One region of the Rossellomorea sp. DA94 genome, then DNA from elsewhere that is predicted to be linked to it. Evidence: predicted binding sites of a transcription regulator. Region 1 holds the regulator's gene; each other region holds the start of a gene.
What was found. Region 1 encodes LexA, which represses DNA repair genes until DNA is damaged. Its sites were predicted from a motif close to CGAACATATGTTCG; they were not measured.
Positions count from the first base shown of each region.

Region 2: the regulator LexA is predicted to act here: its motif matches at 2,035-2,048, upstream of uvrB (excinuclease ABC subunit UvrB).
Region 3: the regulator LexA is predicted to act here: its motif matches at 1,790-1,803, upstream of P8596_RS14935 (Y-family DNA polymerase).

Region 1 is NZ_CP122397.1:2,083,622-2,086,884, forward strand. Features, by position in the region: gene glnA (type I glutamate--ammonia ligase) at 10-1,344, shown strand; gene lexA (transcriptional repressor LexA) at 1,522-2,142, opposite strand; gene yneA (cell division suppressor protein YneA) at 2,298-2,624, shown strand; gene P8596_RS10770 (YneB family resolvase-like protein) at 2,636-3,263, shown strand, end outside.
Region 2 is NZ_CP122397.1:4,045,996-4,049,258, reverse strand. Features, by position in the region: gene P8596_RS21040 (N-acetylmuramoyl-L-alanine amidase) at 1-1,578, opposite strand, end outside; gene uvrB (excinuclease ABC subunit UvrB) at 2,171-3,263, shown strand, end outside.
Region 3 is NZ_CP122397.1:2,853,064-2,856,326, forward strand. Features, by position in the region: gene P8596_RS14925 (CDGSH iron-sulfur domain-containing protein) at 1-53, shown strand, start outside; gene P8596_RS14930 (YolD-like family protein) at 106-438, opposite strand; gene P8596_RS14935 (Y-family DNA polymerase) at 461-1,723, opposite strand; gene P8596_RS14940 (glucose-1-dehydrogenase) at 2,223-3,008, opposite strand; gene P8596_RS14945 (GRP family sugar transporter) at 3,022-3,263, opposite strand, start outside.

The sequences.
Region 1 (3,263 bases):
ATTACGTAAATGGCAAAGTATACTAGAGATGATGTGTTAAGATTAGCGAATGAAGAGGGAGTTAAGTTTATTCGACTACAATTCACCGACATTTTAGGGACGATCAAGAACGTAGAAATCCCTCTTAGTCAGCTTGAAAAAGCTTTAGATAACAAAATGATGTTTGATGGTTCTTCCATTGAAGGATTTGTCCGTATCGAAGAATCAGATATGTATCTTTTCCCTGATTTAGACACATGGTTGGTTTTCCCTTGGACAGCTGAAAAAGGGAAGGTAGCCCGTCTGATCTGTGATATTTACAATCCGGATGGCACTCCGTTTGAGGGAGATCCCCGTAATAACCTAAAACGTATTTTAGGTGAAATGGAGGAACTTGGGTTCACTGACTTCAATCTTGGGCCAGAGCCGGAATTCTTCCTCTTTAAATTAGATGTAAATGGCGAACCAACATTGGAATTAAATGATAACGGTGGCTATTTCGACCTCGCCCCTACCGATTTAGGGGAGAACTGCCGTCGTGATATCGCTTTAGAACTTGAAGAAATGGGCTTTGAAATTGAAGCATCTCACCATGAAGTAGCTCCTGGACAACATGAGATCGATTTCAAATATGCAAATGCATTAAAAGCTTGTGATGATATTCAGACATTCAAACTGGTAGTTAAAACGATTGCCCGTAAACACGGTTTGCACGCTACATTCATGCCGAAACCATTATTCGGTGTAAATGGTTCAGGAATGCACTGTAATATGTCCCTGTTCAAAAATGGAGTGAACTCTTTCTTTGATGAAAAAGGTGACTTGCAACTAAGTGATACTGCCCGTCAATTCCTTGCTGGTATCATTAAGCATGCCACTGCTTTTACAGCTATCACGAACCCGACTGTCAACTCATACAAGCGTTTAGTTCCAGGATACGAAGCACCTTGTTATGTTGCCTGGTCTGCACGTAACCGTAGCCCGTTAATCCGTATCCCGGCTTCCCGTGGGTTAAGTACACGCGTTGAGGTCCGAAGTGTCGACCCTGCAGCAAACCCTTACCTTGCTATGGCTGTATTACTTGCCGCAGGATTAGATGGAATCAAGAATAACCTACCGGCTCCTAAGCCGATTGACCGCAACATCTATGTAATGGACAAAAAAGAGCGTGAAGAAGCAGGTATCGTGGATCTTCCTGCAACATTACATGCGGCTCTTGAAACATTAAAAACAAATGAAGTCATTGTTAAGTCCCTTGGCGAACATATATTCGAACACTTCGTGGAAGCGAAGGAAATCGAGTGGGATATGTTCCGTACACAAGTACACCCTTGGGAGCGTGAACAGTACATTCAAATGTATTAATGACCAGAAACCCTCAACGATATATCGTTGAGGGTTTTTTGCACGAAGTTCGGGTTGAGAAGGGAATCTGGGAAGGAAACGATATGAAAAAAGCCTGAGGATGGAAATTTCGGCTTCCAACCTCAGGCTTTTTCATTATAATGATAAGCGTCTTATCCATGCATACCGATGCTATTATCAGTGAACTTGACGATACACCCCTACCACTTTACCCAAAATGGAGACGTTTCGCAAAATGATTGGTTCCATTGTTGAGTTCTCTGGCTGCAGACGTACATAATCCTTTTCTTTAAAGAAACGTTTTACCGTTGCTTCATCTTCATCGGTCATGGCAACGACGATATCTCCGTTGTTCGCTGTCTGCTGCTGGCGAACAATGACAAAATCCCCATCCAATATGCCGGCTTCGATCATACTGTCACCCATGATTTCAAGCATGAAGACCTGCTCATCAGAAGGGGCCATCCGCTCGGGCAATGGGAAAAATTCTTCCACATTTTCAACAGCCGTAATCGGTTGACCTGCTGTAACTTTACCGATTAAAGGAACGTTTACTACACGTTGTCGCGGAATCGTATCTTCTTCAAGGTCCAGAATTTCGATCGCTCTCGGTTTAGTCGGATCACGACGGATCAGACCCTTACTTTCAAGCCTCGCTAAATGTCCGTGTACAGTGGAACTGGAAGCAAGTCCGACAGCTTCCCCGATTTCACGTACGGAAGGGGGATACCCTTTTTCTCTGACTGCAACTTTAATATATTGTAGTATGTCCTGCTGTCTCTTCGACAATTTTGTCATGTTCACGCACCTCTATTATAGATCTTATGTTCCCATTATAGCATGTCACGATTATTGATACAAACATAAGTTCGAATTTTGTTGACACCAAACGAGTGTTCGTATTACAATGAAATCAACAAAACAGAACAAACATTCGTATGGGGGTAATATTTATGTTAACACATATTTGGAATCGATTCTCTTACATTATTATATTATTTGTTTTAGTCCTTTCGGCAGCTTGCTATTTATTAATCAATATGACTAATCAGCCTTCCTACAAAAGTATCACAGTAGAGGAGGGTGATACTCTTTGGACTATTGCCAAACAGTATAATGAAGAATATTCTATGACAGTGGAAGAATTTATCGCCTGGGTTGGGGAAGAGAACGAATTGAATTCTTTTGCCATCAAGCCTGGTGAATCACTTGTTTTACCTATTGAAAATCAAACAATATCAACTCAATCAGATTTCGAACTGGTCATGAACGAAGAATAGAGGGATAGAAGATGAAAGCAGTCATATACTGCAGGGTAAGTACCAAGAAAAACACACAGGAAACATCATTGGAGCGGCAGGAAGAAGAACTGGTTAAATTGGCAAACGAACATCATTATGAAGTAAGTGCGGTCATCAGGGATCAGGCGAGCGGCTTTGAATTGGACCGTCCAGGTGTTTTGGAACTTTTGGATCTGGTCAGGGATAAATCAATCGAGGCAGTGCTTATCCAGGACGAAACAAGAATCGGCAGGGGAAATGCCAAGATCGCCCTTATCCACTGTCTGTTAAAAGAAGAAGTAAAAATCATCAGTCAGACTCATAGTGGTGAATTACATTTATCCGAATCCGATTCTATGGTCATCAACATTGTCAGCATGGTGGAGGAATATCAACGCAAGCTTCATAACCTTAAGATTAAGCGGGGCATGAAGCGTGCTGTGGAAAATGGCTTTCAGCCTCATAAAAATTTAAAAAACAAAGGAAATGTTGAAGGAAGGGAACGCATTGAAGTCCCGGTCGAGGAAATCGTGCGATTAAGGAAAAATGAATTAACCTTCGCTGAGATTGCAGCTACTCTCAGGGGATTCGGATACGATGTATCCAAAGCTACGGTACATAGACGCTTCAAGGAATATA
Region 2 (3,263 bases), 2.0 Mb from region 1:
GAACGTTTGACCTGTCACTGCTTTATTTCCCCAATTCGACGCATCTAAAGGATGGGCATTTGGCAGTGCCGCGTCTTTGATAAGAGGAGCATCAAAGCTTGGTGCACTATAAAGGTAGACGAAGTTTGCCGGTTGCTTTGGAACGGGTTCACCGGTCGGTGTCTGCAGATCCGGCATGTTCTTCTTGAAATTTGGATTGATCTGGACTACATCTTTTTGCTTCTTCCCCGACTCAAGGGGTGCCCCCAAAATCTTCATATAATGTGCCCAATCCCAGAATGGGCCCGGATCCCAGTGCATGGTGGACTGTCTGGCTGCGGATGTACCCGGCACTTCATCATGGGCGATGATATGATCTCGGTCCAACGGGATATTGTACTCCCTGGCCAGATGCTTTACTAAACGTGCGGAGGCATGATACAGCTGCTCGTTGTACCAGTCTGCCCCTTCAATGGCGATTCCTTCATGTTCGATCCCGATACTCTTCGAATTGAAATACCAGTTGCCCGCATGCCATGCTACATCTTTATTATCAATCATTTGAGTGATATCGCCATCTGAAGAGCGGATCACATAGTGGGCGGAAGCCTGGGTCGTTTCCCGCTGAAACACGGTTTTGGTTAGATCATAGCTGATTTCCGTATCGTGGAGGACGATGTACTTGATCTCCTGGTTATCATGTGGACGGTTGGCTTTGTCGTAGTTGCCGTAAGACCACTCATAGAATGTTCCGTCATGATTGATTTTCTTGTAAGCTGCCGGGACGAAATGGCAGGCAAGGTCTTTCGGACAATCGGCCTTGTTTTCTTCGCCGTCTGATTTTAAGTGTAATGGATTGATGGTTTCTTTATCGGGAGTGATCTGTTTTGGAGCGAGATGGATGGAAGAGCCATCTTCTGTCTGTTTCTTCGCTCCATTGTTGATCGTTTCATACACTCGATCGGCAAAATCCCTTGCTCCCGCCTCGTCGGAAGAACCACTGTATTTCGCAACGGCCCCGTACCAATCGTCAAGGCCATTCGGCTTTTTACCGACCGTCTGATCCGCATACTTTGCAAGTAAGGCCGCAGCTCCGCGGATGTTTTGTTTTTGATCTTTTTTTAGATCCTCGGATGGGAGGGAGAGCAGGTCCGCCGCTGCGGTTAATGTGTGAAGGGAAGGATCTGAAAGAGAAATATCTGCTTGCTTCCCAGTTGGCACAACACCCTGCATGGGAGCGTCTTCTTTTCCTGATAGAAACATATGAAGCGGATTGTCCGATGTGTCAGGACCTTCCAAGTTGTCCACATTGACATCCGTCAGATGCATCAACCCGTAGCCGCCGGAAGCGCTTGGCTTACCGCCGTGATGCTCCCATAACGACATGTTATACCCCACTGCAAGGAGTATTTCAACGGGTACGTCAAATTCTTGAGCGGCTTGTCGGAATGCCTTCTGTAATTCGGATGAATCCACTGTGGCCGCACGTGCAATTCCTTGAGAAGAAAGGGATGGGGACAATGGTGTCATGGCGGAACCTAGTAAGAACCCCGTTAAACTGAGACTGCCTGCAACTTTCAACCATTTTGATTTTTTCATACATTCCTCCTGTGCTTATGTAGTTTAGCTGAATCTATTAAAAAGCTTATAGAATAATAGACTGAATAGTCAATCAATTATTGGATATATGCCTAGATGAATAATTCATGAAAGTGGAAATGAGGGGAGAAATGATTGAATTGTGGATAAAGGGTGAATTATGTGAATAAAATAGCATCTCCAATGGTTATTCACAGTTTGAAATCGAATACACGGGATTTGTTCACAAGAAATTTGACGAAATGTGTATAAGTTTACGTATTTTCCACAAGTGATGCTGACTTATGCACATAGTTATGCACAGGTTGTGCATAGAAATGTTCGAATAATGTCGAAAAAAGACGGTCAAACTTCTTGGCTTTGTCGAATGCAAAATCTTTAGCTGTTCCTTGCTCGAAATTGAAAGTTATCCACAATGTTGATAGATTTGGAGGTCCGTCCCTCAAATAAGGAAAACGAACTTTTGTTCGCTTATTGTTGGTTAATAAGGGAGGAAATGTGGTAGAATGTGTATAAATGAATGTGCAGTGTTTAAGATGGGTATAAGTAGGTAAATACAAGGTAGCAGTCCTTTATTATAGGAGGTTTCACGGTGAAAGATCAATTCGAGCTCAAATCCAAATATAAACCAGAGGGGGACCAGCCCCTTGCCATAGAGAAGCTGGTACAGGGAATCAATGAAGGGAAACGGCATCAAACGTTACTTGGGGCGACAGGGACAGGGAAGACCTTCACCGTCTCCAATGTGATCAAGCAGGTTGAAAAGCCGACCCTCATCATCGCCCATAATAAAACATTGGCGGGACAGCTCTACAGTGAGTTCAAAGAGTTTTTCCCTGATAATGCCGTTGAATATTTTGTGAGTTACTATGATTATTATCAGCCGGAAGCATATGTTCCGCAAACGGATACCTTCATTGAAAAGGATGCCAGCATCAATGATGAAATCGATAAATTGAGACACTCTGCCACATCTTCCCTGTTTGAACGGAAAGATGTCATCATCATTGCCAGCGTGTCCTGCATTTACGGTTTAGGTAATCCGGAAGAGTATCGTGAGCTCGTCCTATCCCTCAGGACCGGGATGGAAATTGAACGGAACCAATTGCTTCGCAAGCTTGTGGATATCCAATATGAACGAAATGACATCGATTTTCAGCGTGGGACTTTCCGTGTTCGCGGAGACGTGGTTGAAATATTCCCGGCTTCCCGTGATGAACACTGTATGCGTGTGGAATTTTTCGGGGATGAAATCGACAGGATCCGTGAAGTGGATGCCCTCACCGGCGAAATCATGGGTGACCGTGATCATATCGCGATTTTCCCGGCTTCCCACTTCGTAACCCGTGAAGAGAAATTACAGGTTGCCATCAAGAATATTGAAAAAGAGCTGGAAGAACAGCTGGCGATCATGAAGGAAGAGAACAAGCTACTGGAAGCTCAGCGGCTGGAACAGCGAACCCGGTATGACCTGGAAATGATGAGGGAAATGGGGTTCTGTTCTGGGATCGAGAACTATTCCCGCCATCTGACATTGCGACCGGCAGGATCGACACCCTATACGCTTCTGGACTATTTCCCGGATGACTTCCTGATCGTGGTGGATGAGTCCCATGTGACGCTTCCTCAGATCCGGGGGATGTTCAATGGGGACCAGGCCCGTAAAAAAGTGCTCGTGGACCATG
Region 3 (3,263 bases), 770 kb from region 1:
AAGGGAAATTTGAATCATGTGTACGTGCAGAAAAGGTATTGGACGAAGAGTAAATGGAATGAAAAAGAGAGACTTCACCCGAAGTCTCTTTTTTTCATTTGGAGATCAGTCAAAAAAACGAATGTCCACCACGCTTGCCAGTGGAATATAGTGTACGTCTTCAAACTTGTCTACGACGTGCAGCTTCCCTTCCAATGGGTCGACATGATGAACGGTTCCGATCGATAATTGATGACGGTGCTTCACATAGTGGGTAATCGACACCATTTTATCAAACTCCATCGCCTCTGCGACAACTTCATTCATCCTGTCGAGCTCCTGCTCATCAAGTTCGATCCTCTTTTCGTGTGTATCTTCCTTTGCCCAATCCCTCAGGAGCTTCACGTGCTCGGGGAGCATCATGGAGGTCCACTTGATTCTACCTCGATCCCGAATCAACTCTCTCACCTCCTGTCATTCGTTATGATTTATGTCCGCCGAGCAGACGGGCACGATGCCTTGCCGTCCCGGCTTCTGTGTAGGAGACGGCGCGAAGCAGGGCCCCGGAACCATATTTATTCCGGATGTGATCCACTACATACCCGAGCTCCCGTTTTTCCCAGCGGTCAGGTTCGAACAGGGAAACCTGCAGCGCTCCATCCTCTACAATATTCGAAAGGGCGATATTGATTTTCCGTACGGTTTTCCCATTATAGTTCTCTTCGAATAGTTCCAGGCACACCCGGTACAGATCCATGGTGATATTGGTCGGTTCCTCTATCGTCCGTGACCTGTGGAATCCCCCTCCGAACTCCTCGTGGCTGTAGCCGATTCCGAAGCTCACGGTCCGCCCGGCCTTGCGATGGGTCCGGGCACGCCTTGCGACCTCTTCGCACATTTCTAAAATGACGCGTTTGATTTCCTTTCTCTCCTTATAATCCCGCAGCAGGATCTGACCCTTGCCGAAGCTGACCTGCCCATCCATGATCGGTGCCCCTATTTCGGACAGGTCCACCCCCCATGCATGATAATAAAGCTGGTTCCCCATCACACCGAGCTTCGCCTCCAGCTTCTCCAAATCATACTTCGCCAATTGCCCGATAGAGAAGATGCCCATGCGATTGAGGGTCTTCTCTAGGCGTCCTCCAATCCCCCACATTTCACGGAGCGGAGAGAGCGGCCACAGCTTTTCCGGGACGTCTTCATAGGTCCACTCGGCAATTCCCTCTTTCTTTGCTTCAAGATCCAGGCACAGCTTGGACAAGAGCATATTGGGGCCGATTCCGATGGCACACGGAAGCTGGAATTCCCTTTCCATATCGTCTTTGATTTTGCCGGCGATGGTGGCCGCGTCCCCCCAGAGGCCCGTCGCCCCATCAATCTTAATGAAGCTTTCGTCCACACTGTACGTGTGGATGGCATCCTTTGGAACATAACGATGAAACAGGCGGGTCAGCTCCGTGGAGATCCGGACATACGTCGCCATCTTCGGCTCTACAAGCTGGATTCTCGGGTCGCTTGGAATTTCAAACATCCTCGAACCCGTTTTGATTCCAAAGTCCCTCTTCATCCTGGGTGAGGCCGCCAGTACGATGCTTCCCTGCCGACTTTTATCCCCCACTACAGCCAAGTGACATTCAAGGGGATCCAACCCCTCCATGACAGCCGAACAGCTAGCATAAAAGCTCTTCATATCGATGCACAAAATCTTGTGGTGTGGCAGCACACTGTAATCGACAGTCATATCCTCATCCTCCATCTTACCTAAAATAGAACAAACGTTCTTATATAGTATAGTTATGATTCTAACCGAATATACGTTCCCTTTCAACTTAAATTACTGGAAACAGAGAGAATAATAAGAAAAGCGGAAGGGCTTTGCCCAGAGGCGACAAGCATAAGACGAACCTGCCGGAAAGGCGTTCTTTGCCTTTTTGGCAGGTTTGACTTATGACCTCGAGCCTCTAAGCCCTGGAGCTGGACAAAGAAAAGCGAAGGCGGCTTGGACAGAGGCGAAAAGCATAAGATGAACATACCGGAAAGGCGCCATTTACCTTTTTGGTATGTTTGACTTATGACCTCGAGCCTCTAGCCGCCGGAGCTGGCCAAATAGAAAAGCGGAGGGGCATGCCATGGGGCGACAAGCATAAAATGATTGACACAAAGTCTGGCATACACAAGGATCAGAACAAAAAAATAAGTCCAAAATCATTTTTGTGATTTTGGACTTACCTTCTCATTCATCAACCTTTTCCAGCTTGGAATCCTGGGTATTTCGTCATACCCCCATCCGCGATGAGCGTTGTACCCGTGACGTAGCTTGCCTGATTGGAGGCTAGGAAAACAGCGCAGGAAGCGACCTGTTCAGGTTCTCCGATGTAGCCGAGGGGAATGAGCTTCTCCACTCCTTTTTTCTTTTCCGGATCGGAAAATTTCTCGGCATTGATGGGTGTATCAATGGCCCCTGGAGCAATATTGTTCACCCGTATCCCATCTGGTGCAAACTCCAGCGCCAGGCTTTCCATCAGCAGTTTCACCCCACCTTTACTGGCTGCATAATGAGCGAAGTGAGGCCACGGGATGATTTCATGGACAGACGATACATTGATGATCGATCCCTTGATGCCATGCTCGAGCATGTATTTCGCCGCTTCACGGCAACCTAGGAATGTACCTGTCAAGTTCGTGTTGATGACCCTTTGCCAATCTTCAATCGGCAGATTTTCAGACGGAACTTCATTTTCGATTCCCGCATTGTTCACGTAGATATCCAGACGGCCATACGTGTCATGAGCAAATCGGACAAACCCCTGGACATCCTCTTCTTTTGACACATCCCCTTGGATGATGGAGGCTGTCCCACCTGCTTCTTCGATTTCCTTTACAAGTCCTTCAGGGTTTTCTTCTTCTTTGAAATAATTAATGACCACCTTACTGCCTTCAGAGGCAAAGCGTTTAGCAATCGCCTTTCCTATACCAGTAGCGGCACCCGTTATGATGACAACCTTATCCGTTAAATCTGTATACATGTCCTATTCCTCCTTAATCTTTCGTAAAGCCCAATAGAACCCCGCCAATGATGATCAGGACACACCCTGCAATGACGAGGAGGATCTGCTTTTTCGATTTCTTTTCCCCTAAGAAGAACAAACCACCGAGAGTGGAAATGACGATTCCCGTTTGGGACAGGGAGAAGCTTGTCGCCACACCGATCCGGGGCAGGGCAAGGAGCAATCCGAGATTCCCGGATGCCCACATAAGTCCGGTTAAAATATTTCGAACCG